Prochlorococcus marinus XMU1411: one gene and its partner. Each later gene encodes a partner of the first gene's protein in a complex. Links are inferred from orthologs where the notes say so. Each region holds a gene or a part of one and is shown on either strand. Other genes may lie near its edges.

Region 1 (12,426 bases):
AATATTTTTGCCTTTTTTTTTCCTTTAAATGGCTCTTCTATAGATTTGACAACACCAATAGGAATATTTGGAGGTAATAAAGTACTTGAGGGAGAGGATGATACAAAATCTCCTACTTTTATATTTGCATCTTTTGAATAGAGTATTAAATTAGGATAATCATCTCCTGAACCGATAAGTAATCCATTAAGTTGAATTCTATCCACCCATACCCCTACTGTACTTTCTGGAGAAGTTAATAATGTTACCGAAGAAGTCAATAAAGAAGTATTATTTACTCTTCCTAGTAATCCACCCGGCCCCAAAACAATACTACCAATTTTAACACCATCTTTTGAACCTTTATTTAATATCAATTGTCTCCACCAACTACCTGTTTTTCTAGAAATAACTGCAGCAGAAATAGCATCATTATTAGATGATCCTTGAAGATATAACATTTCCCTCAATCTCATATTATCTTTTTTAAGCAAGTTAAATTTTATTAAATTTTCATTGTTTATGCTCTCAAGAATGACCTCTTTTTGAAATTGGCCAGGCCAAAAAGGCTTCGAAATAAAATAATAAAAATCTTTATAAAGATAACCTTTAGATATTCTTACGAAAATCAAAAAAAGAAAAATTCCAAACAATATCCAATTTTTCTTTTTATGCCACCAACGACTAGCTGAAATTCGTCGGAGTTTTAACATATTATTAATCTCTAATCGCGTTCCTTATAAAGTCTGGAGTATCAACAACTCTTTTGAGCTTTTTAAAATCATCTAAAACCTCTCCACATCCATTAACAACGCACAAGAGTGGGTTTTCAGCTATGTGTGTAAAAATTCCCGTTTCATCACTAACCAAATCATTAATGCCTCTTACTAAAGCTCCACCACCAGCTAGCATAATGCCCCTATCCACAATATCTGCAGCAAGTTCAGGTGGGGTTCTCTCTAAAGTTCTTTTCACAGCTTCAACTATTTTGCTAAGTGGATCAGCCATAGCTTCTCTTATTTCTCCTGATGTCAAAGTTATTGACCTTGGAAGACCAGATAAAAGATGTAAGCCTCTTACCTCCAAAGAAGTTTTATCAAATTCATCATCTGGAAATGCAGATCCAATTTTGATCTTAATATCTTCAGCAGTTCTCTCTCCAACAACTAAATTATGAACTTTCTTAAGATATGAAGCAATTGATTCATTGATTTCATCGCCAGCTATTCGAACCGATTCACTTAATACAGTCCCACCCAAACTCAATACTGCTACCTCAGTGGTGCCACCGCCAATATCAACGATCATAGTTCCAACTGGCTCAGTTACTGGTAATGATGCGCCTATTGCCGCCGCAACAGGTTCATCAATTAAGTGAACTTCTCTAGCTCCTGCTAATCCAGCTTCTCTTACAGCTCTTCGCTCAACACTGGTAACTCCACTTGGAATACCAATAACTATTCTTGGAGCTATTATTCCCTTACCTTCGTTACATTTTTGAATAAATGTTTTTATCATTTGCTCAGCGGCGTCAAAATCTGCGATAACTCCATCTCTTAGTGGTCTTACAGCTCTTATATTCCCGGGTGTTCTGCCAAGCATTAACTTTGCTTCTTTACCAACTGCCAATGGAACTCCTTCTTCTAAATCCATTGCTACTACTGAGGGCTCTTGTAAAACAACTCCCTTACCTGATACGTGTATAAGAGTATTGGCTGTTCCCAAATCTATGCCAATGTCTCTAGAAAATTTAAATCTGTTAAAAATCACAATAAGAATTCTTTTTATAAATAATATATCTATTTTTTATAAAGCTCTCACAATTCGCCTGTTTAGTTATGATTAGCACGCAAAACTTAAGCAGAATCTGGAAATATGAGTAGTATTAAAAAAAAAAATTATGGAAATTAACACTATTAACCTAGTTGGTAGAGCTGGTAGAGAACCAGATGTAAGATATTTTGAATCAGGCAGTATCGTAGCCAATTTCACTCTTGCTGTGAACAGAAGAAGCAGAGATGAAGAGCCAGACTGGTTCAATTTAGAAATATGGGGCAAGCAAGCCCAAATAGCAGCAGATTACGTAAGAAAAGGGTCCTTAATTGGAATAACAGGAAGCTTTAAAATTGATAGTTGGAAAGATAAAAATACTGGGGAAGATAGATACAAACCGGTTGTTAGAGTAGATAGATTAAACTTGCTAAGCTCGAAAAAAGAGTCTGAAAATAATCAATATTCTAACAGCAGTAACTCTAGTGAAATCCCTTTCTAGTCTCTATATTTTTTAATAAATCTAATAAGAAGTTTTATAAAAAAATATAAGAAAATTAAAATTAAAATTGGCTTTACAACATATTTGATTTGATCTAAGTAAATTTCAATTATTGGATAATTTTCACCAAATAAATAACCTGCATAAGTGAGAAGCGCTACCCATATCAAGCTACCAAATGAAGTCCAAATCAAAAATTTTCTTAATGGCATAAGTTCTATGCCAGCGGGAACTGAAATCAAAGTTCTTATACCTGGTACTAATCTGCCCCAAAAAACTAAAGAAACTCCGTATTTATCAAACCACCTTTTACTTTTAATTAAATCATTAGAAGAAATACCCAAATATTTTCCTTGTTTATCTAGAAAATTTGAAAGTCTTTTTTCATTTACTAATCTTCCTAGATAATACCAAGGCAATGATCCAAAAATAGTTCCAAGTAATCCCCAAAAAACTAAAATATAAAAATTTAATTTTTGTTGATAGACGAAAAACCCTCCCAAAGGCATAATAATTTCCGAAGGTATTGGAGGTATTATATTTTCTAAAAACATAGCCAAACAAATAGTGAGGTATGCAATTATTGAATTCTTTTCTACAGCCAAACTAATGTAGTCGGGGATTGAAGTAAGAAAATTTAAAAAAATAAGGCTCAAACTTAATATCTATAAAGATCTGGTTTATAAGGTCCTTCAATAGAAACATTAATATAATCAGCTTGTTCTTTGGTTAATTTTGTTAATTTTGCACCAATTTTATCGAGATGTAATCTAGCTACCATTTCATCTAAATGTTTTGGTAAAACATAAACCTCCTTAGAATAGTTTTCTGACTTATTGAAAAGTTCAATTTGAGCTAGGACTTGATTAGTAAAAGAATTACTCATAACAAAACTTGGATGTCCAGTGGCACAACCCAAGTTAACTAGTCTACCTTCAGCTAAAAGGATTATTTTATTGCCACTCGGTAAAGTTATGTGATCAACCTGCGGCTTAATATTTTCCCATGGATAATCTTTCAATGATGCCACATCAATTTCATTATCGAAATGGCCAATATTACAAACGATGGCCTCATTCTTCATCTTGACAAGATTTTCGTTTGTTATTACCTGATAGTTCCCAGTTGCCGTAACAAATATGTCTATATCCTGCACAACATCGTCTAATGTAACAACGCTGAAACCTTCCATGGCAGCTTGAAGAGCACAAATTGGATCAACTTCAGCAACTTTTACAATTGCACCAAGTCCTCTTAGAGACTGGGCTGATCCTTTACCTACATCTCCAAAACCGATTACTAAAGCAACCTTCCCAGCAATCATCACATCAGTGGCACGCTTGATGCTGTCAACTAGAGATTCTCGGCAGCCATATAAATTATCGAATTTGCTCTTAGTTACTGAATCATTAACGTTAATTGCAGGGAAAGGTAGAGCATTTTGCTTTTGCAGTTGATAAAGTCTTGCGACTCCCGTTGTAGTTTCTTCAGTGACACCAATAATATTGCTCTTAATTCTAGAATAAAAGTTACTATCATTTTCCAACTTAGATTTTATAGATTTGAATAAAGCAATTTCTTCTTCGTTACCGGGATTATCTAAAACAGATAAATCTTTTTCTGCTTTACTGCCAAGTATCAATAAGCCAGTTGCATCTCCCCCATCATCAAGAATCATATTCGGTGAGTCGGATCCCCAATCAAGAATGTAATGTGTATATTGCCAATATTCATCAAGTGTCTCACCTTTTTTTGCATATACAGAAATTCCTTGATCTGCGATAGCTGCGGCAGCATGATCTTGAGTTGAAAAAATATTGCATGAAGCCCATTTCACTTCTGCGCCAAGATCAACAAGAGTTTCTATTAATACTGCAGTCTGAATAGTCATATGAAGACTTCCAGCTATTTTTGCACCTTTTAGTGGCTTTTCAGATTGATATTTATCTCTAAGCGCCATTAATCCTGGCATTTCAGTTTCGGCAATTTTAATTTCTTTACGACCAAAATCTGATAAAGAGATATCAGAAATTACGTAATTAGGTGTAGAGGTTTTAACTGAATTTGCGATTACCATATCGTGTAAATACTTTTTCTATTAAACTATAAATGATTTTTGTGTAATTTTGTGTTTGTTGAGAATTTAAAAGAGACTTTAAATTTAGGAAAAAAACTGTCACACAAATTAAATCCTCAATCAATTGTTTTATTACAGGGTCCAATTGGAGCTGGGAAAACTTCATTTGTTCAAGGGATTGCTAAAGGCTTGTCAATCTCTGAGGAAATTACAAGCCCTACATTTGCTTTATCGCATCACTATAACTCTGGAAAAATTCCACTAATTCACCTTGATTTATACAGGTTAGAAAATGTTTCTTCAGCAAAAGAAGTTTTTTTTTCAGAAGAAGAAGAGGCCATACAAAGACGAGCTATTTTAGTTATTGAATGGCCAGAATTAATAGAACCAGTTATTGATAATTTCTGGAAAATAAAAATTAGTTACGCAAATAAATATGGAAGAAACTACGAAATAAGAGATCCCAGAAATTTGTTAACCTTCTCATAATCGGGCTGTGGCTCGATAGCACCTTCACCAAGACAAGTTAATAATCCACAAACACCTGCAAACTTAATGCAATCTTCTGTCTCTAGTTTATTTGAAGGGTAGCCAGAAGAAATTAATTTTGAAATTAAGCCAGCTAGAAAAGCATCTCCTGCCCCAGTTGTATCAACAATTTTTTGTGAAGTAGGGGTTTCGGTAATTCCCTGCAATCCACTGATATACCAAGAAACGGGATGTTCCCCATCAGTTATTATTACATCTGGTCTATTAGACAATTGTTGAGAAATTAGTAAGGGATTTTCATCCTCAAAAAATAAAGTTGCTTCTTCCTTAGCAAGTTTTAAAACATTAGCATGATTTAAAAATTTCTTGATTAAATTAACTCTAGCCGCTTTACTAATTTCTGATGAAAAACTTGAATGATCCCAAAAGACCTCTCTCCAATTCAAATCAATAACTACTTTGACTTCCAATTTTTTAGCCTGTTCAATAAGAAAAAAAATAGTCTCTGCTGATATTGGTGATGATAACAAGATCGTTCCTGTAACCAAATATTTTGTTTCTAGAAAAGATTTCTGCAAATTTAAAATTTCTTTTTCGATTAATTTCTTACTAAGAACTTCGTCTGCAAAGAATGAATGAGAACTTTCCTCAAAGCCTGAAAAAAAACGATCTCCAAATTGATCTCTATCTACATTAACCAAGCGAGTAGATGAATCATCATATAATTGCAAGAAATCTAAATTAACTTCCAATTCATTAAATTGCCTAATAAATTTTTTTCCATAATCATCACTCCCCAAACTTCCTATAAATGTTGAATCTATTTTTAATTTTCTTAATGCACAAGCAACATTAGCTGGAGCACCTCCCAAAAAATCTGTAAATCCTTGATTTGATTTATTTCTGATTCTGTCTATTAAAGCCTCTCCAATGCATATGACCTTTTTCCTTTTCATAAAATGAACTATTTTACTTAACTAAGAATAATTTATTAAAAACGAATAATTTTTTTTTGAATTAAAGTTTAATTAAAAACATATTCATCGTGTCTTTAAATAAATCTGAAACTTGGAAGTGGAAAAATTGGGAAATTTCATGGTCTTTATCAAAAGAATCTACTTCTGAAAAAAATATTAAAATTTTATTAGTTCATGGATTTGGAGCATCAAAAAACCACTGGAGACATAATCAAGATTTTCTTGGTAAATTTTCTAACTGCTACGCAATTGACTTATTAGGATTTGGAGAAAGCAGTCAGCCTAGTGCTTTATTAAATTACGAAGCTGATAAAGAAAACTCAATTAAATATTCATTTGACTTATGGGGTAGTCAGATATCAGCATTTTGTGAAGAGGTAATAAAATCTCCTATTTACTTAGTTGGAAACTCAATTGGTGGTGTTATTGCATTGAAAGCTGCTGAAATTCTCAAAGATAAATGTAAGGGAGTGATTTTGATTGATTGCGCACAAAGAACTATGGATGATAAACGTTTAAAAAAAAGTGATATATTAATGAATCTACTTAGACCCGTTCTTAAAACGATAGTAAGACAAAGAATAATTAGTAACACACTTTTTACGAGAGCTGCCAATCCAAAAGTTATTAAGAAAATACTTGAACAAGCTTACCCGTCCAAAAAAAATATCGATGAAGAGTTAATTGAAATATTATATCAACCCTCACAAAGACAAAACTCCAAAGAAGCATTTCGTGGCTTTATTAACTTATTTGATGACTATCTCGCTACAGATCTTTTTGATAAAATTGAACCTCCCATCCAATTGATTTGGGGAGAAAAAGATCCTTGGGAATCCTTAGGTGAAGCTAAAGAGTGGAAGAAAAAATTCACGAATATAAAGCGGTTAGATATTATCGAAGGTGCTGGACATTGTCCGCACGATGAAGAACCTGAAAAAACAAATCAGTTAATTCTTGAATTTATTCAAGAAACAAAATAGGCTTCTACGTTATCACTAAGTCTTCTCAAACCTCTGAGTCCATCTCTTTCTAGATTTCTAACTCGGTCCCTACTTATTCCAAGTACCCTACCTATACCTGTAAGAGACATTGGTTCATCACCATCCATCCCATATCTCATTCTTAAAACTCTACATTGGAGATCTGGTAATTGATGCAAAAGAGAATGAAGATCTCCTCTCATACAATCCATCTCTATCTGTTCGTCTGGCAAGTCCTCACCACCTGCTAGTAAATCTAATAAGACAGTATCTTCACCATCTCCAACTTTTGTTTCAAGACTAACTGGCTGCCCTGCCTTGCACATCAAATCTTTTACATCATCTTCAGGAAGCTCTACATATTTAGCAAGTTCACTAACTGTAGGAGTCCTAGACATTTCTTGACTCAACTCTCTTTGACCTTTTTTTAATTTATTTAACATCTCGGTTATGTGAATTGGTAACCTTATTGCCCTGCTTTTTTCCGCTATTGCTCTAGTAATACCTTGTCTAATCCACCAGTATGCATATGTAGAAAACTTATAACCTCTTGCGGGATCAAATTTTTCTACACCCCTTACTAATCCTATAGTTCCTTCTTGTATTAAATCTAATAATTCCATGTTTCTTTTTGTATATTTTTTTGCAACACTAACCACTAATCTTAAATTAGCTGCGACCATCCGTTCTTTAGCCCTCTGACCAGCTCTCAATCTTTTTTTGATTACGGAAGTAGATAAATTTAATTTATTTGATAATTCCTCTATAGTTGGTTTATCTCCTGTTAATTCAATAATTTCTAATTCTGCTCTTTCGACTTGCATATATTCTTGCACCTGTCTTCCAAGCGTAATTTCCTGCTCATGAGAAAGAAGTGGAACTCTGCCGATATCCCTTAAATAGGATCTGACAAGGTCGACATCATTAGAGGCTTTTAAACTTGATATTGTCGCTAGTTTATTCTCACTTAATGTTTCAGAAGACATGAAAGTTGAATGTTGTTTTGTAAACAATACCATTAAGAATTGTAAAGTTAAACAAAAAAATCCACAAATTTACAAAAATGAGTACAACTACCTAGTCAATTTTAGTTTAAGAAGAACTTAACAGCCATTTTGCTGTACTTAGATAAATAAATACACCTGCAATATCAGTGACAGTTGTTATAAAAGGAGAGGACATTAAAGCTGGGTCTAATCTCATTTTATGAAACAACAAAGGGAGGATAGCTCCAGTAGTTGCAGCTAAAGTCGTTATAGAAATTAAACTTATCCCTACCGCAGAGGCTATTAAATAGCCTTCTCCTTGCCACCAAGCGAAAGGAAATACCACAAGCATCATCAAAATACCCAAAAGAGCTCCAGTTACGGCCTCTTTAAAAACTGCTTTTATAGCTCCAAGAGACTTTAATTTTTGAGTACTTAAACCTCTTATAACGACAGTTGAACTTTGAGCCCCAACATTTCCACCAGTGCCTATGAGCAAAGGAATAAATGCAGCAAGCAAAACTATTTCTCTTAAAATTTGATCATTCATCGCTATAACTTTTGTAGTCAAACCATTGGCTAAAACTAAAATTAATAACCATAATATTCTTCTTCGAGCCATCGTAAACAAACTACTTTGAAAATAATCATCTTCATCTCCAGATTGAACTGCTCCCGCTGCATAAATATCTCTTGTTGCTTCTTGCTCTATGACATCAATTAAATCATCGACAGTTACTATCCCAACAAGTCTTTTTTCTTTGTCAACAACTGGAAGCGCTAAGAAATCATATCTTTGTATTGCTCTTGCTACCTCTTCTTGATTCGTATTCGTAGAAATATTTACCACATCTTTTGTCATAACATCTCCAATTGGCTTAGATGGATCAGCAGTTACAAGATCTCTTAAAGAGAGAATACCAGTCAAATGTCTTTCTTTATCCGTAACATATAGGCTGTAAATCGTCTCTGTAAAAGGAGCTCTCTTTCGGACTAAAGAAAGAGCCTCAGCTGCCGTTTGCATCTCTTTAAGGTCTATAAATTCAGTTGTCATTAATCTTCCAGCAGTTTCAGGCTCATAACCTAGTAATTCAGCTGTTACTTTCCTTTCCCCAGGGCTTAGAGCAGACAAAAATTTTCTTACAACTTTTGCAGGTAATTCATCAAATAGTTGAACCCTATCATCAGGAGACATTTTCTCTACTATTTCCAAAACTTCTCCCGAACGAAGTCTGTCTAATAAAGTTTGCTGAACTATTGGATCTAAATATTCATAAACTTCAATTGCCTCATTTTTCTTTAACAATCGAAATGCCAATGCCTGCAATATTAATGGAAGGCTGCCAATTGCATCTGCAATATCAACTGGTTGGGAAGGCTCTAAAAGTAATTTTGCCTCATCATAATTTCCAGCGACGAGTAATTCTTCAAGTTGAATAGTAATATTTTCTCTAGTACTTAGATCTGAAGATAATGATGCAATCTTTTCAAGATTATTTTCATTCATAAATATAATCCCTTGTCAAAGTAACAAAACCATTATATGAAATCTAATTAATTTTTCTACTTATCCAATAGCCGAAACACATTGTTAGTAAGTTTATAATAATAATCAAATTAAAAAATATTATAAATTTGATCAAACCTCCTTGAATAAAAACTTGATACAAAAAAAATATAAATCCGCTAAAGGACGTAAAACACGAAAAAAAACCACTTAACAAAATTTTTTCTTTCGCGTAACTTAATCTTTTTGCAATAACAAATCCAAAAAGTAATGATCCAATTATTGAAACAATAAAATTATTATTAATAAAAATCCTGAAAAAACTGGCTAAAAAACAAGCTAAAAGAATATAGATATAACTTTTTTTTTTCATGTTATAATTTGCACCAAATAATAACCTAAATAAAAGCAAAAAAAGGAAACTATTATTACCTCAAAATAGTGAAAAAATAAACGAAATAATTTCCTCTTCTTTAATAAAATAAATAGTTGATATATAAAAGAAGAAAATGTGCTAAAACATCCTAAAAAACCAGTATAAAATAAAAATAATATCTTATTATTTACAAAATTAAATGCTACTAAAATTCCCAAAAAAAAGGATGATAGAAAATTGACTATGGAAGTATTTTGAATATCAAATCCTATATTAATTTTTAAATGTTTTTGTATAAATATCCTTGTTATTAATCCAAAAGTACTCCCAAATAAAATAATAATAATTGAGGTAAAATCCAAGATTTACATTTTTATCCAGCCTTTTAAAATCTTATTAGGATCGTCTAAAAATTTATTAGATGCTAACTCCACCCTTACCCAAATTTCACTTTCATTGACTTTCCAATTTCGTAAAATTGATAAGGTTGTTCCCATTTCAAGAACTGTTAGTTCTTTAGCATTAAGTTCAGGAAAAGAATAAAGAGAAGTGTTTGATGACAAGATAATTTCTTTGGCAGTTTTAGGAAAATCATTTTGATTTAAGCTTTTTTGAATCCCACCAGCAGGTAATGTAATTGGAGCAATTAATGCAAAAATAATTAAGCAACAATTCTTAAGCAGATTATTAATCATATATCTAAAGTAGCCAGATCTAAGTTACCGCTATGAGTTTCAATAAATTCTCTTCTTGGTGCAACTTTATCTCCCATTAAAATATTAAATATTCTGTCAGCTTCGAGTGCATCCTCAATTTCAACCCTTTTCATCATTCTAGTTTGAGGATTCATAGTTGTATCCCACAATTGTTTTGGCATCATTTCACCTAATCCCTTAAATCTTTGAATATTATAATTTGCGTTTTCTCCAAAACTTGTAATTGTATCCTTTAATTGATTCTCGTTATAACAGTATTTATGATTTTTACCTCTTTCAACTTTATAGAGAGGAGGACACGCAATATATATGAAACCTTTCTCAACAAGTTCCCTTTGATATCTATAAAAAAATGTCAATAATAAAGTTCTTATATGAGCACCGTCAACATCAGCATCCGTCATAATTACTACCCTGTGATATCTCAAAGAACTAATATCAAATTCCTCTCCCTTGATTCCTAATCCTAGAGCAGTTATTAATGACTGAATTTCAGTATTTTTATATATTTTAGTATCATCAGTTTTTTCAATATTAAGAATTTTACCTCTTAGAGGCAAAATAGCTTGAAATTTTCTATCTCTGCCTTGTTTAGCAGACCCTCCCGCAGAATCTCCCTCAACAATATAAATTTCTGATTCTGAGGGATCTCTAGAACTACAATCTGCTAATTTACCAGGCAAAGTTGAACTTTCTAGGACACTTTTTCTTCTAACTAATTCTCTAGCCCTTCTTGCAGCTTCTGCTGCATTAAATGATTGGATTGCTTTTTCAAGAATTAAATCTAAAATCCCAGGATTAAATTCCATATACTTTGTGAGAGCTTCCCCAATAAGAGAATCAACAATTCCTCTTACTTCAGTATTCCCTAATTTAGTTTTTGTTTGTCCCTCAAATTCGGGATCTGGAACTTTAACTGATAAAACTACGGTCAATCCCTCTCTGATATTTTCTCCGGCTAAATTTTTTTCAATATCTTTTCTTTTACCTCTTTTTTTAGCGAGATTATTGAATGTTCTTGTCAAAACTGTCTTTAATCCCTCAATATGAGTACCTCCATCAATAGTTCTAATATTATTTGCAAAACCTAAAATATTATCTGAATATACATCTGAACACCATTGCAAAGCTGCTTCTACGTATACGTTTTCTTTTTGTGAGTCAACATAAATTATCTCAGGATGTATAGAATCCTTTTCTGCATTCATGTATTGAACATATTCTTTAATGCCACCTTCATATAAATAAATTTCTTCTTTGAAAGAACCATCTGATAATTGATTTCTCTCATCTCTAAAAACAATTTTTACACCACCATTAAGATAAGCTAATTCTCTTAACCTAGATGAAAGAAGAGCATATTCAAATTCTATTCCTCCAGAAAAAATCGTTTTATCGGGTTTAAAACAAATAGTGGTGCCCTTTCTAGAAGGCTTAATAGTTTGCTTTTTATTTTGCAATTCACCCTTCGAAACACCTTTTTCAAATCTTTGATTAAACTCACTGCCATCTCTATAAACAGTAACATTAACCCATTCACTTAAAGCGTTAACTACAGATATACCTACTCCATGCAAGCCACCTGAAACTTTATAACCTCCACTTCCGAATTTACCACCTGCGTGAAGGACAGTCAGTACAGTTTCTAGAGCACTTTTCCCAGTTCTTGGGTGAATATCTGTTGGAATACCCCGTCCATTATCAGAGATCAAAGCAGATCCATCTGCTCGAAGAACTATTTCTATATGATCGCAATGTCCTGCAAGGGCTTCATCTACTGAGTTATCAACGACCTCATATACCAAATGATGCAAACCTCTGGGACCTGTAGAACCAATGTACATTCCAGGACGTTTACGAACAGGCTCTAACCCTTCTAAAACCTGAATCTGTTCTGCACCATAATCATTAGAGATTTTATTAGATCTTTTGTCCTCGCTCATTTAATATAAAAAAAATATTAAAACTTTTAAAATGTTATTTTTAAAAGGTCTTTCATTAAACTTACCACTGCAATAAGAGAAAGGCTCGAAGTCTATGGAAAATTTAATTTCTTTCATTATA
Region 2 (15,710 bases), on another replicon or contig:
TGTACTCATTCCAGGTTTAATTAAGTCATTAATTTCTCTCAAAACAGTAGCTACAATTCTGCTAGATTTTTTCATCAAATTTATTTCACGTGAAGACTTTATTTCGATTCCTCTTCTCCTCTGAATAAAAGGAACTTGATCATTAGCTTTGGAATTATTTTTATTTAACAAAAGATCTGCAAAATGTCTCATTGGAATAAATAATAGTAATAGGTAAATATCTTCAAAATAGCCTTTATGATCTTGGCTATCTTAAATCTATCAATAACAATGGGAAAGAAACGAAAATGAAAACTTTATTTAATTCTAGGCAATTTCATAAGGCTTTGGCGCCCTGGATTTTTCTTCCATTATTTATATCTTCAATTACTGGTCTTCTTTATAGGGTTTCAAAAGATTTACTGGGTTACTCTAGAGAACAAGTTCATTGGTTAATGTCTCTCCATGAGGGCGAATGGCTTGGAGATAATGGAGAACTTATATACGTAATATTGAATTCCCTTGGAGTTTTATGGATGCTCGTCACAGGATTCCAAATGTTTTCAAAAACAATTTCATTTACCAAAAAGGTTACTAAAGGCGAGTCAAAAGGTTAAGATATAGAACTTGTAGGATAATAATTACCAAAATGGCCAAAGAGAAACAAGAGAAGGATTTAGAAACTGGTATTAAAGCTGACGCATCAGTTGATGTAGCAGTTGAACAAAAAGAAAAAAATACGGTTTCTGAGACTACGCAAACCTTAACCGCATCCAATCTTATTAAGGAATTTGAGAACGAACAATTAAAAAAAGAATTACCTGAAATATATGTTGGAGACACTGTTAAAGTTGGAGTGAAAATTACAGAAGGTAATAAAGAAAGAGTCCAACCTTATGAAGGCGTTGTCATAGCAAAAAGACATGGAGGAATTAACCAGACTATTACAGTTAGAAGAATTTTTCAGGGTATAGGTGTTGAAAGAGTATTTATGCTACATAGTCCACAGGTTGCCTCTCTAAAAGTTGAACGTAGAGGTAAAGTAAGAAGAGCTAAGTTATTCTATCTGAGAGATAGAGTAGGAAAGGCTACTCGCGTAAAACAACGCTTTGACCGATAAAGTTGTAAATTAATCAACTTATTGGTCACAAAGACGCTTATAATCATTTAGATGCGTCGTTAGTTCAGTTGGTAGAACGCAGGTCTCCAAAACCTGATGTCGGGGGTTCAAGTCCTCCACGACGCGTTTGATCAACATTATGTAAATCATTTTTTCATAATATGGAGTTAGATCTTCAACCTGGGGACGTAGTTAAAGTCCTCGAATCAGCAGCTTTAGGATGGGTTCGTGCAAGAGTTATCAGAGTTAAGTCTGGTGGGAGAGTTGTCGTACAAAGTGACCAAGGCAGAGAATTTACTGCTAGAGGCAATCAAGTTAGGTTGATAGAACCTGCTGGTTTTAGACCTCAAAAATAAATAGTTGTTTACACTAAGGTAGTTAAAAACTAATTATTTCTGTAAATCCTCAAATTAATAAATTTTTTTTATTACAACCCCATAAATTAAGTATTATGATCTGATAATTTTAAGAATGAAGTTCTAAATAAATTTAGAACAAAACTCTGGGACCGTAGTTCAACTGGTTAGAGCACCGCCCTGTCACGGCGGAAGTTGCGGGTTCGAATCCCGTCGGTCCCGTTTTTTCTAAAGGAAATTTGGAAAAACGTTTAAGACTAGCCCCGAGTCCAACGGGTTTATTTCATATTGGGACAGCGCGTACAGCATTATTCAATTGGTTGTATGCACAAAAAATAGGTGGAAAATTTCTTATCAGAATAGAAGATACAGATTTTCTTCGATCTAAATCTGAATATACAAAAAATATATTAGAGGGCTTGAAATGGCTTGGGCTAAAATGGGATGAAGAACCTATAAAGCAAAGTGACCGAATTTCGATTCACAAAAGTCATATCAAAAAACTATTGGAATGTGGAGCTGCATATAGGTGCTTTACATCAGAAGATGAAATATCTGAATTAAGAGGAGAACAAAAAAAGAAAGGATTACCTCCAAAGCATGATAATAGACACAGAAGTCTTTCAAAAGAAGAAATAGAAACATTCATATCCCAAGGGCGGACTTCAGTAATAAGATTTAAGATTGATGAAAAAATTGATATAAAATGGGTAGATCAGATAAGAGGCGAAATTAAATGGCAAGGGAAGGATTTGGGCGGTGATTTAGTTTTATCAAGAAGGGCTAAGGGATATGAGATTGGTGATCCTTTGTATAATCTTGCAGTTGTAGTTGATGATAATTTCATGAATATTACTCACGTTGTAAGGGGTGAAGACCATATCTCGAACACTGCAAAACAAATATTGATTTATAAAGCATTAAATTTTAATTTACCAACTTTTTCGCATACACCCTTAATACTAAATAGCGAAGGAAAAAAATTATCTAAGAGAGATTGCGTTACTTCAATCGACGAATTTAGAGAAATGGGATATTTACCTGAGGCCCTATCAAACTACATGGCATTTTTAGGTTGGTCTCCAAAATCTGCCGACAGAGAAATACTTTCACTTGAAGAGATATCTGAAATTTTTGACTTATCAGCAATAAATAAAGCTGGAGCCAAATTTAGTTGGGAAAAACTCAACTGGATTAATTCTCAATATATAAAAAAAATGGAATCAATAAAGTTAATTGAGATAACTAAAAAATACTGGGATGACAATGGTTGGGAGCCGCCATCTCAAGAATGGGCTATTAAATTATCAAATTTGATTAAAGACTCTATGACCCTTCTAAAAGACGCCATTGATCAATCAAAACCATTTTTCTTAATACCGCCAATTCAAAAAGAAGGTCAAGATTTCCTCGAAAAAAACGATAGCAAAACATCTCTAAAACTAATCCTAAATTATTTAACAGAGCAGAATATTCTAAAATTAGACAAGGTTAAAGCCAAAGAAATAATAAATGGAATTTCAAAAACACATAATGTTAAAAAAGGGATATTAATGAAATCACTACGAGTAGCATTTTTTGGTTCTCTCAGTGGACCAGATTTAATTCAAAGTTGGGAACTTTTCTCAGAGAGTAAAACTGATATATCTCGAATTGAAAGATGTCTTGAGTCAATCTAAATTATTTTTTTGTCCTAATTCAAGTCGATTCGCCAGAGGTTTAGCCGAAAGACCTTGAATTCCTACTGTCATTAATATAGTAAGAAAAACTAAACCTTGAAGACGTCCAGCTCCAAGTATACCAGCCTGTTCTAGTCTAATAGAAAAAAGAGAGGCGACCGCTGCAGTAACAATACCTCTTGGGGCTAAGCAGGCTAAAAATATTTTTTCTCTTAAGTTTAATTCTCTTCCAATTGTTGCTATCCAAATAGAGATAGGACGAACAATTACCATCAACATCAAAACGCAAACAACCCCTCCCCAGCCTAGTGGACTTAATTCACCCCAAGAAACATCAGCTGCCAAAAGAGGAAAAAGTACTGTGATTGCTAATTGAGCCAATTCACCTATTAGATTATCCAATTTCTCCTTATCTATTACTTCTCTTTTACCTACAATAAAACCTGCAGCAACTGATGCAGGCAAGCCTGATTCTGGTAAAAAATATTCACAAATTCCATACACAAGGAAAATAAATCCAAGGGTAACTTGAAGCTCTATACCAAATGAGGCTTCATTTTTTATTTTTTTTAAAATTTCTGATAGTAACCATCCTGTACTTATACCGATTAAAACTCCGCCCCCTAATCTTTGCATTAATGCTATAAATACATCGTTAATCCCACGTAGATCACCTAAAGTTAGTTCTAATAGTAGTAATGCTAGTACTGCACCAATTGGTTCAAGTAACAAACCCTCAGCTTTTAAAACTTCCGAAAGAGGGGAGGCTAATTTTATTTGTTCCACTAAGGGCGAAACAACTGTTGGTCCAGTAGCTAGGACTATGGCACTATATATTCCTGCGACTTGCCATGAAAGGCCTGCAAGCCAATGAGCAATAAAAATTCCAGCTGATAATGAAATAAAAAGTCTTACCAATGAAATTTTTAGAACAGTATTTCTTATATTCCCCTCAGGCAGTTTTAAGTTAAGTCCCCCTTCAAATAAAACCAAGCAGACTAAAAGCCCCACAATAGTTTCAAGCCCTTGTCCAAGATCTAGAGGCTCAACAAGTCCTAAACCTGATCTTCCGATTAATAATCCAGAGAGCAATAAAATAACTACACTGGGGAATCCTGTAAGAGAAGAAAATAGTCGAGCACAAGCACCTGCAAATACGGTTATTCCCCAAAGTAGTCCAAGCCTTTCAGGCGTCATATAAACTTATTAAATAATAAAAAAATTAATTATTTTGATTAAATCAATAATCCTATCTGAAGTCCATTAAATACAATACTTTTTAATTTTATTAATATGATGAATAAAACTAAATTTAAAAAATCTCTCAAAACTACTCTTAATTCAAATAAATTTGATTTCTACTAAGAAAATTGGCTTATTAGAGCAATAATAATTAAAATTATCCCTATACCAACAGTTGCCATCCTTCCATTCCATATCTCAGCTTGAGGTGTAAAACCTCTCTTCCATAAATTCAGTTCCTTTTTATCAACAAAGTTTTTTGTCTCTTTAATCTCGATTTTAGGTTGTTTATTCATTAAAGTTAAAAAGGAGGATTTTCTTCATAAAGTGTATTTGCATGTTCAATTGATAGTCTTCCTGAGACTCCTAATTTAAGGGAACTTAAATGATCCTTAAATTTAATTCTGAACAACGCTGCTGCTCCAATCATCGCCGCATTATCTGTACAAAGATTAAGGGGAGCTAAATGAACTTTAATAGATTTTTTGCTGGCTTCACTAATCATCATTTTTCTTAATGTATTGTTGGCAGCTACTCCCCCAACAACAACAATATTATCTAAGCAATGATCTTTTGCACATCTTATAGTTCTCTCTACCAAGACCTCAGCCACAACTCTCTCAAAACTTGCAGCAATATCAGTAACAGGTACTGTCTCTCCATTTAAATTTATTTTCTCAACTAATCTTAATACAGCGGTTTTTAGACCACTAAATGAGAAATCGTATTTAAGAAATCCACCTTTTTTATCAGAAATCCTACATTTTGGTAAATTGAATTTCATTGGGTCCCCATTTTTAGCTATCTTTTCAATTGCCGGTCCTCCTGGATAACTAAGGCCTAATAATCTTCCAACTTTATCAAAGGCTTCTCCAGCCGCATCATCAAAACTTTTACCAAGTCTATACATTACCCTTCTATCATCAACCTTAATCAATTCAGTATGTCCACCACTAACAAGTAATGTTAGAAAAGATTTCTTTGGATAGTTTTCTGAAAATAGAATTGAAGATAAATGTCCCTCCAAATGATGAATTCCCAAAAAAGGCTTTGAATGTAACATGCAAAGTGATCTTGCAGTTACAGAGCCAACACGTAAACACCCAACTAATCCAGGAGCTACAGTTGAAGCGATATAATCAATTTCCTCAATTTTGATTTTTGATTCTGTTAAAGCCTTTTCTAAAACAAAAGGTAATAATTCTAAATGCTTTCTTGCAGCAAGTTCTGGAACCACTCCTCCCCATTTTGCATGATCTTCGATTTGAGAAGCAATTATATTTGAATGGATTTTATATGTATCACCACTGTTCGACACTATTGAGACGGATGTCTCATCACAACTTGTTTCAATAGCTAAAACTTTACGCATATTTGATTCAACTTGTTCTATTTTAATATTAATTTCTTACTAAACCCACTATAAGGAATTAAAGATTGCAACTTATGAAATTCTTTTTTTCAATCATAACATCCGTTTTTCTGTTCCTAGGAATTACACCAATTGCTTTAGCGGCTAATGGGCCTGCCTTAAATGCAGATAGAGCAAGCACAGAATATACTGCATCAGCCCTCACAAAATGCTCTGAAAATCCTAAATTCATGGAGAGAGCAAGTTCTGCAACTACTCAAAAAGACATAGCAAGATTTGAAAGGTATGGTAAAGCATCATGCGGAGATGATGGCCTTCCTCATTTAATAATTGGGCCTCCTCTTGAGCCATGGGGAGCTCTTCTAAATAGAGGCCATGAAGGTGATTTACTCATACCAGGAGTTTTGTTCATTTACATTGCTGGAATTATAGGCTGGTCAGGCAGAGAGTATTTGATTGAATCAAAAAAGACTAAGAATCCAGCAGATCTTGAGATCATTATTGATCTAGACTTAGCTAGAAAATGTCTTATTAAAGGTGCACAATGGCCTCTTCTTGCCAATAAACAAGGTAGGAATGGAGATTTAAGAGAAAAGGATAATAATATTACACTCAACGGTCCTCGTTAAAAACTTAAAAAAACTTTTTTGCAAATCAAATGTTCAAAATTCTAAACACAAAATTTGTTAGATCTGCCCCAGTAGTTGCAGCAATCTGGCTAAGCCTTACAGCCGGAATAATCATTGAATTTAATAGGTTTTTCCCAGATTTATTGTTCCATCCAATGAGCTAATAAAAGAGAGAATAATCAAGTTTGTATTAACTCAATTATTCTTTTTGCTGTTTCATCAACATCGTTATTTGTTAATGCAAAATCAAACTCATCTGATGCTGAAATCTCATAATTAGCCCTTGAGAGTCTTTTTTTAATTGCCTCCTCTTTTTCTGTACCTCTATTTCTTATTCTTCTCTCTAATTCTTTTTTATTAGGAGGTAGTAAAAATATTGATAGAGAATTAGGGAACTTTTCTTTTATTTGCTTCGCACCTTCCACTTCAATTTCAAGTAGTACGGAAAGTCCCTGTTTGATTTTTGCATTTACAGAAGACAAAGGCGTTCCATAGTAGTTTCCAGCAAACTGAGCCCATTCAAGAAAAAGGTTTTGTTTAATCATTTCTTTAAATTTTTCTTGATTCAAAAAGTAATAATTTTCTCCCTCTTTCTCTCCCTCTCTAGGTTCTCTAGTAGTTGCAGATATTGAAAGCCAAATATTTTTATCTTTAGCTAATATTTCTTTAATAACAGTTCCTTTACCCACCCCGCTAGGTCCAGTAAGGATAATTAGTTTTTTTAGATTTTTCATATTAAATTTTTTACAGTAAGATAAATTCTTGTGAATTTAAAAGAAATAATGCAAAAAAGCGTGCCACAGATAATGGATATTACATCTATTAGATCCGTATTGCATTATTTATCAAATAGTATTTTACCTACAAAGTTTGAAACTGCTCAACAACCTGAACCAAATACAATTCAATTATGTTTCAGAGGAGTAGGTTCTCAAACTTGGTTAGAAGTTTCATGGAATGGTGAATCTCCAAGAATATTAAAGATAAATAAGCCAGAAAAAATGGGAAGAGAAAGTACACTTTCTAAACAAATAAGATATGGATTAAAATATATGGCTTTAATTTCGATTGATCAAGATGAATTCGAAAGAGTTATAAAATTTGGTTTTGCAAAAAAACCTGGAGATGAAATTAGTAAGTATTTAATTTTTGAGTTAATGGGAAAACATAGCAATATTTTTTATTTGGATAATAAACATAAAATTATCGCAGTTGGTAAACAAGTTAAATCAAGTCAATCTAGTTTTAGAACAATTTCAACAGGATCAATTTATTCTGACCCTCCAGTAAATCTTAAAAAACAACCCAAAGAAGATGAATCTTTTCGATCATGGAAAGAATCAATTTCAACAGTACCTGAGTCTTTAAAATACTGTTTAATAAATACCTACCAAGGAGTAAGCCCTATCCTCACAAAACAACTAGAAGTATTTAGTAATACTAACGACTCGGAAATAATGGAAAAAAATATTGATTTCATTAGTGATGTTGACTTAAAGGAGATATTTAAAAGTTGGAAAATATGGATAAATAGATTTCAAAACAAAAATTTTCACTTTTCCATATTTAATAATTATTTTTATTCAGTTTGGTTTTTAGATAAAGAAATTAACTGTAAAAATAAAATAGATTTATGCACTGGTTTAGAAAATTATTATGATCATCATTTAAAACAAAAAAAATTTGGATTATTAGTAAATAAAATTGAAGGGATAATTTTTAAACAAACAAATAATGAGAAAAAAAATTTAAATATTCAATATGATCTCCTATCTAAGTCAGAAAACTACGAAATATATAAAGAGAAAGCTGACAATATATTCACAAAAAATGAGATCAACAAAAAAGATATTATTAGAGGACAAAAACTATACAAAAAATCAAAAAAACTAAAAAGATCTAGAGAATTAATAAAAGAAAGACTAAATATTTACAAAACTAATATCGATAGACTAGATGAATTCACTACACTTCTAGAGAATATAAATTCTTTATATCAAGAGGAACTGTTCATTAAAATTAAACTATTAGAAGAAATTGTGGAAGAGATTTGTAACGAGTTTAATATCAACATAAAGAGGCAAAAAGAAGATAAGAAAAGCTCATCAGAGATACAATCTTCACCTATTCAAGTTGATACTCCTACTGGATTGAAGCTTCAGGTAGGGAGAAATATGAGGCAAAATGACTTAATAAGCTTTAAGTTCTCAAAAAAGGGCGATTTATGGTTTCATGCACAGGAAGCGCCAGGCAGTCATGTAGTTTTGAAGTCTTCATCTCAAGTAGCATCTGAACAAGATCTTCAAATTGCTGCAGATTTAGCTGCTTTATTTAGTAAGGCAAAAAGAAACATTAAAGTTCCAATTAATTTAGTAAAGATTAAAGATTTGCAAAAAATCAAAAAAGGCGGACCGGGTTGCGTTTCCTTTAAAAATGGAGAAATTATTTGGGGAAATCCTACAAGAGGAGAAGATTACATTAAAAAAAATCTTAAAACAGTAATTTAGTTTATAATAAAAAAAATTTTTAAATTTAAATGTTTGATTTTCTTTTGGGCACTCATGAATTTTTAGGAAATCATAGTTTCCCAGAATTTATTGTTGGATATCTATTTGGTGCTGCATTAATAATTGGAGCTCCTACTGTTTTCTTACTTCTTGCCTTCGTAAGCGCTTTAATGAAAACAAATGGAAAAATGGGTGGATATAGAGAATATGAAACTTATGGTGAATCATCCCTAAATGATGCCCCTCCTTTCTTATTACCAGATCCAACTAATCCTAAATTAAGCAAATAATTAAATTTATCGAAAATAAATTGGACTTTGACAATAGTAATTTTAAACCTTTTTCTTACAAAATCTTTATCTAAAAATAATGAGAGGTTCAGGTCAAAGTGAGAATAAATTATCAGATTCGATGACTTTTAGTGATCATTTAGAGGAGCTGCGTCAAAGGATCCTACACTCAATTTACTCAATACTTATTTCAATATTCTTCAGTTTTCTCATCATAAAGCCATTAATATCTTTTTTAGAAATCCCAGCTGGTGATATTCATTTACTACAACTTGCTCCAGGAGAGTTTTTATTTGTCGCTATTAAAGTTGCAGGTTACAGCGGATTAATAGTTTCTATGCCTTATATTTTTTATCAAATAATATTATTTATTTCTCCTGGTTTAACAAAACAAGAAAAAAGCCTTATATTGCCCGCAGTTTTTGGCTCAGGTCTTCTGTTTTTTTTAGGATTAATTTTTTCCTGGTGGATATTAGTCCCTGCAGCAATAAATTTCTTCATTAGTTTTGGTGCTGATATTGTTGAACCAACTTGGTCTATAGAAAGATATTTTGATTTTGTTCTGTTATTAATGTCTAGCACTGCAATAGCTTTTCAATTGCCAGTATTACAATTTATTCTTGGTTCTCTTGGAATAATTACAACAGAAAAAATGATTTCGAATTGGAAGATCGTTGTAATTTCCTCTGCAATATTATCTGCAGTGATTACCCCTTCAACAGACCCATTGACTATGTCATTGCTATCTATATCGATTGTGTTTTTATTTTTTGTGGGTACTGGTTTAACTTACTTATCAGAAAATCTTAAGTCAAAAACTCTTTCATCTTCTCATTAAGATTTAATTGCAAGCTGACAGCTCTACCTAACCTCGGCTTAGCATTGACTTTCTTTAGCCATTCTCTTACTTCTTCAGAATATCCACATCTATTTAAAATCTCGATTTTATCAGCTATCGATTTTTTATATTCATCTTCACTTAAAGGGAATGATTCCTGTCCAAGAAATCCCCACATCATTTGAAAATATACAAATTTTCCTCTTCTAAAGAGTCTAAAATCATATTTTTTCCCCCAGCGATGAATCAAATAATGTATAACTTCATCTACGAGCAATGGGTTCATTTAAATCAATTAATTAGGACTTCCTAAACTTTTACTTTAAATTATTAAAAGTCCTATCTATTTGCAACAGAAATTGATCAATTTGATTCATAATAACTAATAAATAACAGAACCAAGTAGCGAATGACTCAATTAAGTTCCAATGATGTCCCATCAATGGGTCGAAGGCAATTTATGAATCTTCTTACATTTGGTACTGCAACTGGTGTAGCTTTAGGAGCCCTTTACCCTGTAGCTAATTATTTCATGCCTTTAAGAGCAGGCGGTGGTGGTGGTGGAACTTCTGCTAAAGATGAATTAGGGAATCCAATAAGTAAGACAGGTTGGTTAGCTACCCATCAAGCAGGAGACAGAAGTCTTGTGCAGGGTCTAAAGGGAGATCCAACTTATTTAATAGTTAATGAGGGTGGGGAAATAGGAGAATTTGGTTTAAATGCAATTTGTACTCATTTAGGTTGCGTTGTCCCATGGGATAGTGGTGCTAATAAATTTATATGTCCTTGTCATGGCAGTCAGTACGATACTAATGGGAAAGTAGTAAGAGGGCCTGCTCCTTTATCTTTAGCCCTAGCGCATGTCGATATTGAAGATGATGCTGTACTCGTTAAACAATGGTCAGAAACTGACTTTAGAACCAATGAAAATCCATGGTGGGCATAAAAAATGAAAGGTCTTAAAAATCAAATCATGAAAAAAACAAGTTTATTTATCTGTACTCTGCTTTTCATTTCGAGCATTGTATTTTATCCAAAGATCACTTTTGCTTATCCATTTTGGGCTCAGCAAAACTATGAATCCCCAAGAGAAGCAACAGGAAAGATAGTCTGTGCAAATTGTCATTTAGCTCAGATGCCTACAATTGCAGAGGTTCCACAATCTGTTGGAGCAGACAGTGTTTTCAAAGCTGTAGTCAAAATACCCTACAAAAATGACTTAAAAGAGATCGGTGCTGATGGTTCTGAAGTCCCATTACAAGTTGGTGCTGTTGTAATGCTGCCTGATGGCTTTAAACTTGCTCCACAAGAAAGATGGACCGAAGAAATTAAAGAGGAGACGGAAGGGGTTTATTTCACTAATTACAGTGAAGAGAAAGATAATATCATTATTGTAGGACCTTTACCTGGCGATACTAATAAAGAAATAGTTTTCCCTGTACTTTCCCCTGATCCATCCACTAATAAAGAATATCACTATGGAAAATACTCGTTACATATCGGAGGCAATAGAGGTAGAGGTCAGGTATACCCAACTGGAGACAAAAGCAATAATGTAGTTTTCACTTCTACCACATCAGGAACTGTAAATTCAATAGAAACAATTGAAGATGGAAGCCATAAGGTCAATATAGAAAACGATAATGGTGAGATAACTACTGAAGTAGTGCCTGTTGGTCCTCAACTTATCGTAAAAGCACAAGACAAAATAAATGCAGGTGACCCTCTTACTAATGATCCCAACGTTGGCGGCTTTGGACAATTAGATGCTGAGGTTGTACTTCAGAGCCCTTATAGAGTTATTGGATTGATTGCATTCTTCATTGGTGTAGGCCTAACACAAATACTTTTAGTTTTGAAGAAAAAACAAGTAGAAAAAGTGCAAGCAGCAGAGGGTATCTAACTTTCTTTAAATGCTTATACTTCAAGCTTTTATACAATCTCCAGGTGAAACTTTTTTAAATTTAGGATTTATAACTATTAGATGGTACGGACTTCTTATTTCAGTTTCAGTTTTAATAGGCCTATTTGTCTCTAAAAAACTAGCAAAGGCAAGAAATATTAACCCAGAGTACATTAGTGAAATACTTCCATCATTAATAATCTCTTCAATAATAGGAGCTAGAGCTTATTACGTAATTTTTGAGTGGAGGCAATATAGCGGAGAGAACTTTTTTACTTCTTTTAAACTATTCAATAACATCATTCAAATACCTTCTTTTCTTGCAGTTTGGGAAGGAGGCATAGCAATCCATGGAGGTCTAATTGGAGGATTAATATCTATTATCTATTTCTGTAATTCGAAAAAAATTAATTTAAAAACTTTTATAGATATACTAGTACCCTCGATAATTCTTGGACAATCAATAGGAAGGTGGGGGAATTTTTTCAATAATGAAGCCTTTGGAGTTCCTACAAATTTACCTTGGAAATTATTTATACCTATCAAAAATAGGCCTTTAGAGTTTCTTAATTATGAATTTTTTCATCCTACATTTCTCTATGAGTCATTGTGGAATCTTTTAATTTTCATCATCCTTATTATTACCTTTAATAAACAAAATAAAACAGATTTTTTCAAGCCTGGCTTTATTAGCTGTCTTTACTTAATAAGTTATAGCTTTGGAAGATTCTGGATTGAAGGTTTAAGAACTGACCCACTATGTATTGGTGGGCTTCCGCCTTTCTGTGATGGCGGTATTAGAATGGCTCAATTTATAAGTATTTTTCTATTTTCTTCTGGATTAATTGGAATATTTTTTTTAAGATTGAGAACATCTAGTGGGAAAAATAGAGAGAATGGATAATAAAATATCCTTTATTGGTGTTGGTCCAGGAGATCCCGAATTATTAACTTTAAAAGCATTAAAAAAGATAAAAATTGCAGATGTCATTATTTGGACTAATTCTTTAATTCCTGAAAAGATTTTAGATTTTTCTAAAGAAGGTTCTGAAAAAATAAAAACGAGTTCGCTCAACTTAGAGCAAATCACCTCAATCATGATAGAAAAATTTCAGGCAGGTAAAACTGTTGTAAGGTTGCATGATGGAGATCCTTGCCTTTTTGGAGCAATTAGAGAGCAAATCGAAATTTTAAAAAACGAAAAAATTGAAATCGAAGTTGTTCCTGGAGTAAGTGCTTTTCAAGTTGCTGCAGCATATCATGAAGCTGAACTAACCATCCCTGAAGTAACGCAAACAATAATTTTAACTAGAGCAGGAGGGCGAACAGGGATGCCCGAAAAAGAATCTCTGAAAGATCTTGCAAAACACAATTCCTCTATATGTCTTTATCTAAGTGCTAGGCATGTGAAAAGGTCGCAAGAAACTTTACTAGAGTTTTACCCTCCAGAAACTAAAGTGATTGTTGGATTTAGAGTATCTTGGGATGATGGTTGGACATCATTAATAGAATTAAAAGATATGGAAAAGTTTTCTATTGAGAAAAAACTAATTAGAACAACCATTTACATAATTAGCCCAGCGATTAGTAATTCTCAAAAAAGATCTAATCTTTATAATCCTTCTTATAGTCATCTCTTCAGGAATAAATAAACTTAAAGTTGATAGAAAAATATTAATTACTATAATTAGTAAAAATTTATTTGTTTTGAAAGAAATAAAATTTAACCCAGATGTCAATACCAAAACAGAACAATCCTCTTTAAAGAGAATTGGAAATTTGATCAAAGAGGCAAGGTTAAGTAGAGAGCAATCTATTGAAGAATTGTCTTCTGATTTAAAAATTGGATCTCATCAACTTAAAGCCATTGAAGAAGGTAATGAAGAAGAACTACCTGAAAAAGTATTTATTAAAGCAATGGTTCGTAGAATTGCACAGAAGCTGAAACTTGATACAGAATTTATAATGAATGAATTTAAGACAGAAAGGCAAGAGATAAAAATAGAAGAAATAGTTGAAGAAGTTGCTAAAAAAACTAATGAAACTAGACAATCTAAGGATCTAAGTCCAGTAGGGTTTTGGATATTTATTTTAATTTCAGGCCTTCTCGGACTAATCGCCTCGTCCTTAATTTTCAATTTATTTTCAGACTCTTCTCAGAATCAAACTCCAAAACAAGAACTTATTAAAAAAACTAAATAACTTTTAAATCCAAATTCTTTAGTTCTTTTATTACATTACGACATAATCCTAAGTTCCATTTTTCAAGAAGAAGATCATGGTTTCTATTTAAAGGTAAAAGTTCAAATGTAAGAATATTTTCCTGCAATTTTATTTGAACTGATGAGATCACCTTGTCAGGTCTTTGATCAAGAGAGGCTGCTAGTCTCAAAATTAATGACATTTCAAGTACTAATGTTTTATCTTCTTTGGATATTAAATTTTGCCAAGACTCATGTCTTTTCTTGGGTAGAGTCTTTCTATGGTATCTAGCAATTGAAGCAATAATATTTGTTTCTGCTTCAGAATATCCCAACAACTCACAATTTTTTATTAAGTACCAAGAGTGCTTGTGATATGAACCAACATTCACGTATTTCCCGCAATTATAAAGATTAGAAGCTGCCCAAAGAAGTTCTTTGGCTTTAGGGTCATTATCACTATGAAAGATATTTTTAGTCTGATCATAGATTTGAAAGGCAATATCAATAATTTTCTCAGCTCTTTTATTATCTACTCCAAACTTTCTAGCCTGATGAACTATTGTTGTTTTTCTAATATTGCTTTGAATATTTAATTCGTTTTTAATTATCCCTTTACGAAGCATCCAATCTACAACCAAACCTTCCCGAAGAGCCCTCTCACTTATTGTTAATTCATTAAAATTCAACATCTCCATTGCGGTATTTAATATCAATGCTCCTGGAACAATTATTTCTGCTCTTCTCTCACTTAATGAAGGTATTTTCTTGATTTCCGAAACTGGTAATTTAATAAGTTTTCCCAATACATTTTGTAAATTTTCTTTTTTAAAGTTATAACCATGCAACTTTTGTTTAGATTCTCCCAAATCATCTGAAATCAAATTTCCTAATGAGGTTGCAGTGCCACTGGTTGCAATCATAGATAAAGTCTTATCTCCCTTAGATCTACTCTTTATTTTTCGAACAGCTGGTTCTAAAGATCCTTTAATAAAAGTTGTTAGAAAACTTGATCTTTCTGAATTTATGGACTCTTTATTTAAAAAATCATTTTTAAGTCTTACCGCACCAATTCTCGAACTGGTAAGAGCTATAGCATCTTTTTTATCAGCAAGTATTAATTCTGTAGATCCTCCTCCAATATCAATGATTACAAAAGACTGATCTTCAAAAGCCATACCAGAAAGGACACCAAGGTAAATTAATCTGGCTTCCTCAGAACCACTTATCATTTCTATTTGAATATCAGTTTCATCAAGAACTCTTCTAATAAAATCTTGACCGTTTGGAGCTTCCCTAACTGCACTTGTTGCTGCTGTTACTATTTGTTTTACTCCATTACTTTTACAATATTCCTTAAATCGCTTAAGAGTAACTAATGCTCTTTGGATTGATTCTTCAGTAAGATTACCCTCCTCATCTCTTTCTCCAAGACGAGTGGTTGATTTATCAGTGAATTTTATTGAAAATGATTTTAATTCTAGATTAATTTCTGCTACCAAGAGATGTGTAGAGTTAGTTCCAATATCTATAGAAGCTACTAAAATTTGCTTTTCTTGAAAATATCTTAAATCTTGTTTATGTATCATTTCTT

Evidence for each region.
Region 2: the proteins of tsaE (region 1) and tsaD are in contact, whole or in part, in a crystal structure (PDB 6N9A), measured with the Thermotoga maritima proteins. The link is inferred for Prochlorococcus marinus XMU1411 from one-to-one orthologs. Residues at the interface, in WP_004082108.1 of Thermotoga maritima: Leu37, Gly38, Lys46, Lys57, Val59, Lys60, Ser61, Thr63, Phe64, Thr65, Leu66, Met67, Val69, Pro71, Tyr82, Arg83, Leu84, Asp86, Asp88, Phe89, Asp93, Ile128, Asp130, Glu131, Arg134; in WP_004082750.1 of Thermotoga maritima: Cys10, Asp11, Arg49, His50, Leu82, Gly84, Gly135, Gly136, Glu154, Thr155, Leu156, Asp157, Asp158, Ser159, Glu162, Asp165, Lys166, Arg169, Leu170, Tyr175, Lys213, Thr214, Leu217, Tyr218, Gln221, Arg222, Asn324.

What each region holds. Positions count from the first base shown.
Region 1 is NZ_JAAORI010000006.1:86,866-99,291, forward strand. The notes cover bases 3,413-6,098. They hold tsaE (tRNA (adenosine(37)-N6)-threonylcarbamoyltransferase complex ATPase subunit type 1 TsaE), read left to right. Parts: upstream 3,413-4,379; coding sequence 4,380-4,817; downstream 4,818-6,098. Other genes in these bases: ahcY (adenosylhomocysteinase), read right to left, coding at 3,413-4,328; HA145_RS09085 (carbohydrate kinase family protein), read right to left, coding at 4,775-5,773; HA145_RS09090 (alpha/beta fold hydrolase), read left to right, coding at 5,863-6,098. In the rest of the region: rod shape-determining protein MreC, read right to left, coding at 1-692; HA145_RS09060 (rod shape-determining protein), read right to left, coding at 697-1,749; HA145_RS09065 (single-stranded DNA-binding protein), read left to right, coding at 1,880-2,251; HA145_RS09070 (DedA family protein), read right to left, coding at 2,248-2,907; more of ahcY, read right to left, coding at 2,910-3,412; more of HA145_RS09090, read left to right, coding at 6,099-6,777; HA145_RS09095 (RpoD/SigA family RNA polymerase sigma factor), read right to left, coding at 6,762-7,763; mgtE (magnesium transporter), read right to left, coding at 7,870-9,270; HA145_RS09105 (fluoride efflux transporter FluC), read right to left, coding at 9,640-10,008; HA145_RS09110 (hypothetical protein), read right to left, coding at 10,012-10,341; gyrB (DNA topoisomerase (ATP-hydrolyzing) subunit B), read right to left, coding at 10,338-12,305. UniProt on the Escherichia coli protein: Required for the formation of a threonylcarbamoyl group on adenosine at position 37 (t(6)A37) in tRNAs that read codons beginning with adenine.
Region 2 is NZ_JAAORI010000003.1:126,167-141,876, reverse strand. What follows is about bases 3,714-6,500. They hold tsaD (tRNA (adenosine(37)-N6)-threonylcarbamoyltransferase complex transferase subunit TsaD), read right to left. Parts: upstream 5,749-6,500; coding sequence 4,678-5,748; downstream 3,714-4,677. Other genes in these bases: psaJ (photosystem I reaction center subunit IX), read left to right, coding at 6,407-6,500; HA145_RS02450 (Photosystem I reaction center subunit III), read left to right, coding at 5,823-6,377; HA145_RS02460 (hypothetical protein), read right to left, coding at 4,496-4,672; HA145_RS02465 (cation:proton antiporter), read right to left, coding at 3,714-4,331. In the rest of the region: map (type I methionyl aminopeptidase), read right to left, coding at 1-192; HA145_RS02495 (PepSY domain-containing protein), read left to right, coding at 288-596; rplS (50S ribosomal protein L19), read left to right, coding at 620-1,099; HA145_RS02480 (hypothetical protein), read left to right, coding at 1,261-1,455; gltX (glutamate--tRNA ligase), read left to right, coding at 1,695-3,134; more of HA145_RS02465, read right to left, coding at 3,126-3,713; more of psaJ, read left to right, coding at 6,501-6,541; gmk (guanylate kinase), read right to left, coding at 6,557-7,111; HA145_RS02435 (Rqc2 family fibronectin-binding protein), read left to right, coding at 7,184-8,884; HA145_RS02430 (hypothetical protein), read left to right, coding at 8,914-9,174; twin-arginine translocase subunit TatC, read left to right, coding at 9,254-10,012; HA145_RS02420 (DUF3067 family protein), read right to left, coding at 9,981-10,298; petC (cytochrome b6-f complex iron-sulfur subunit), read left to right, coding at 10,422-10,958; petA (cytochrome f), read left to right, coding at 10,986-11,915; lgt (prolipoprotein diacylglyceryl transferase), read left to right, coding at 11,926-12,819; cobM (precorrin-4 C(11)-methyltransferase), read left to right, coding at 12,812-13,567; and 2 more genes.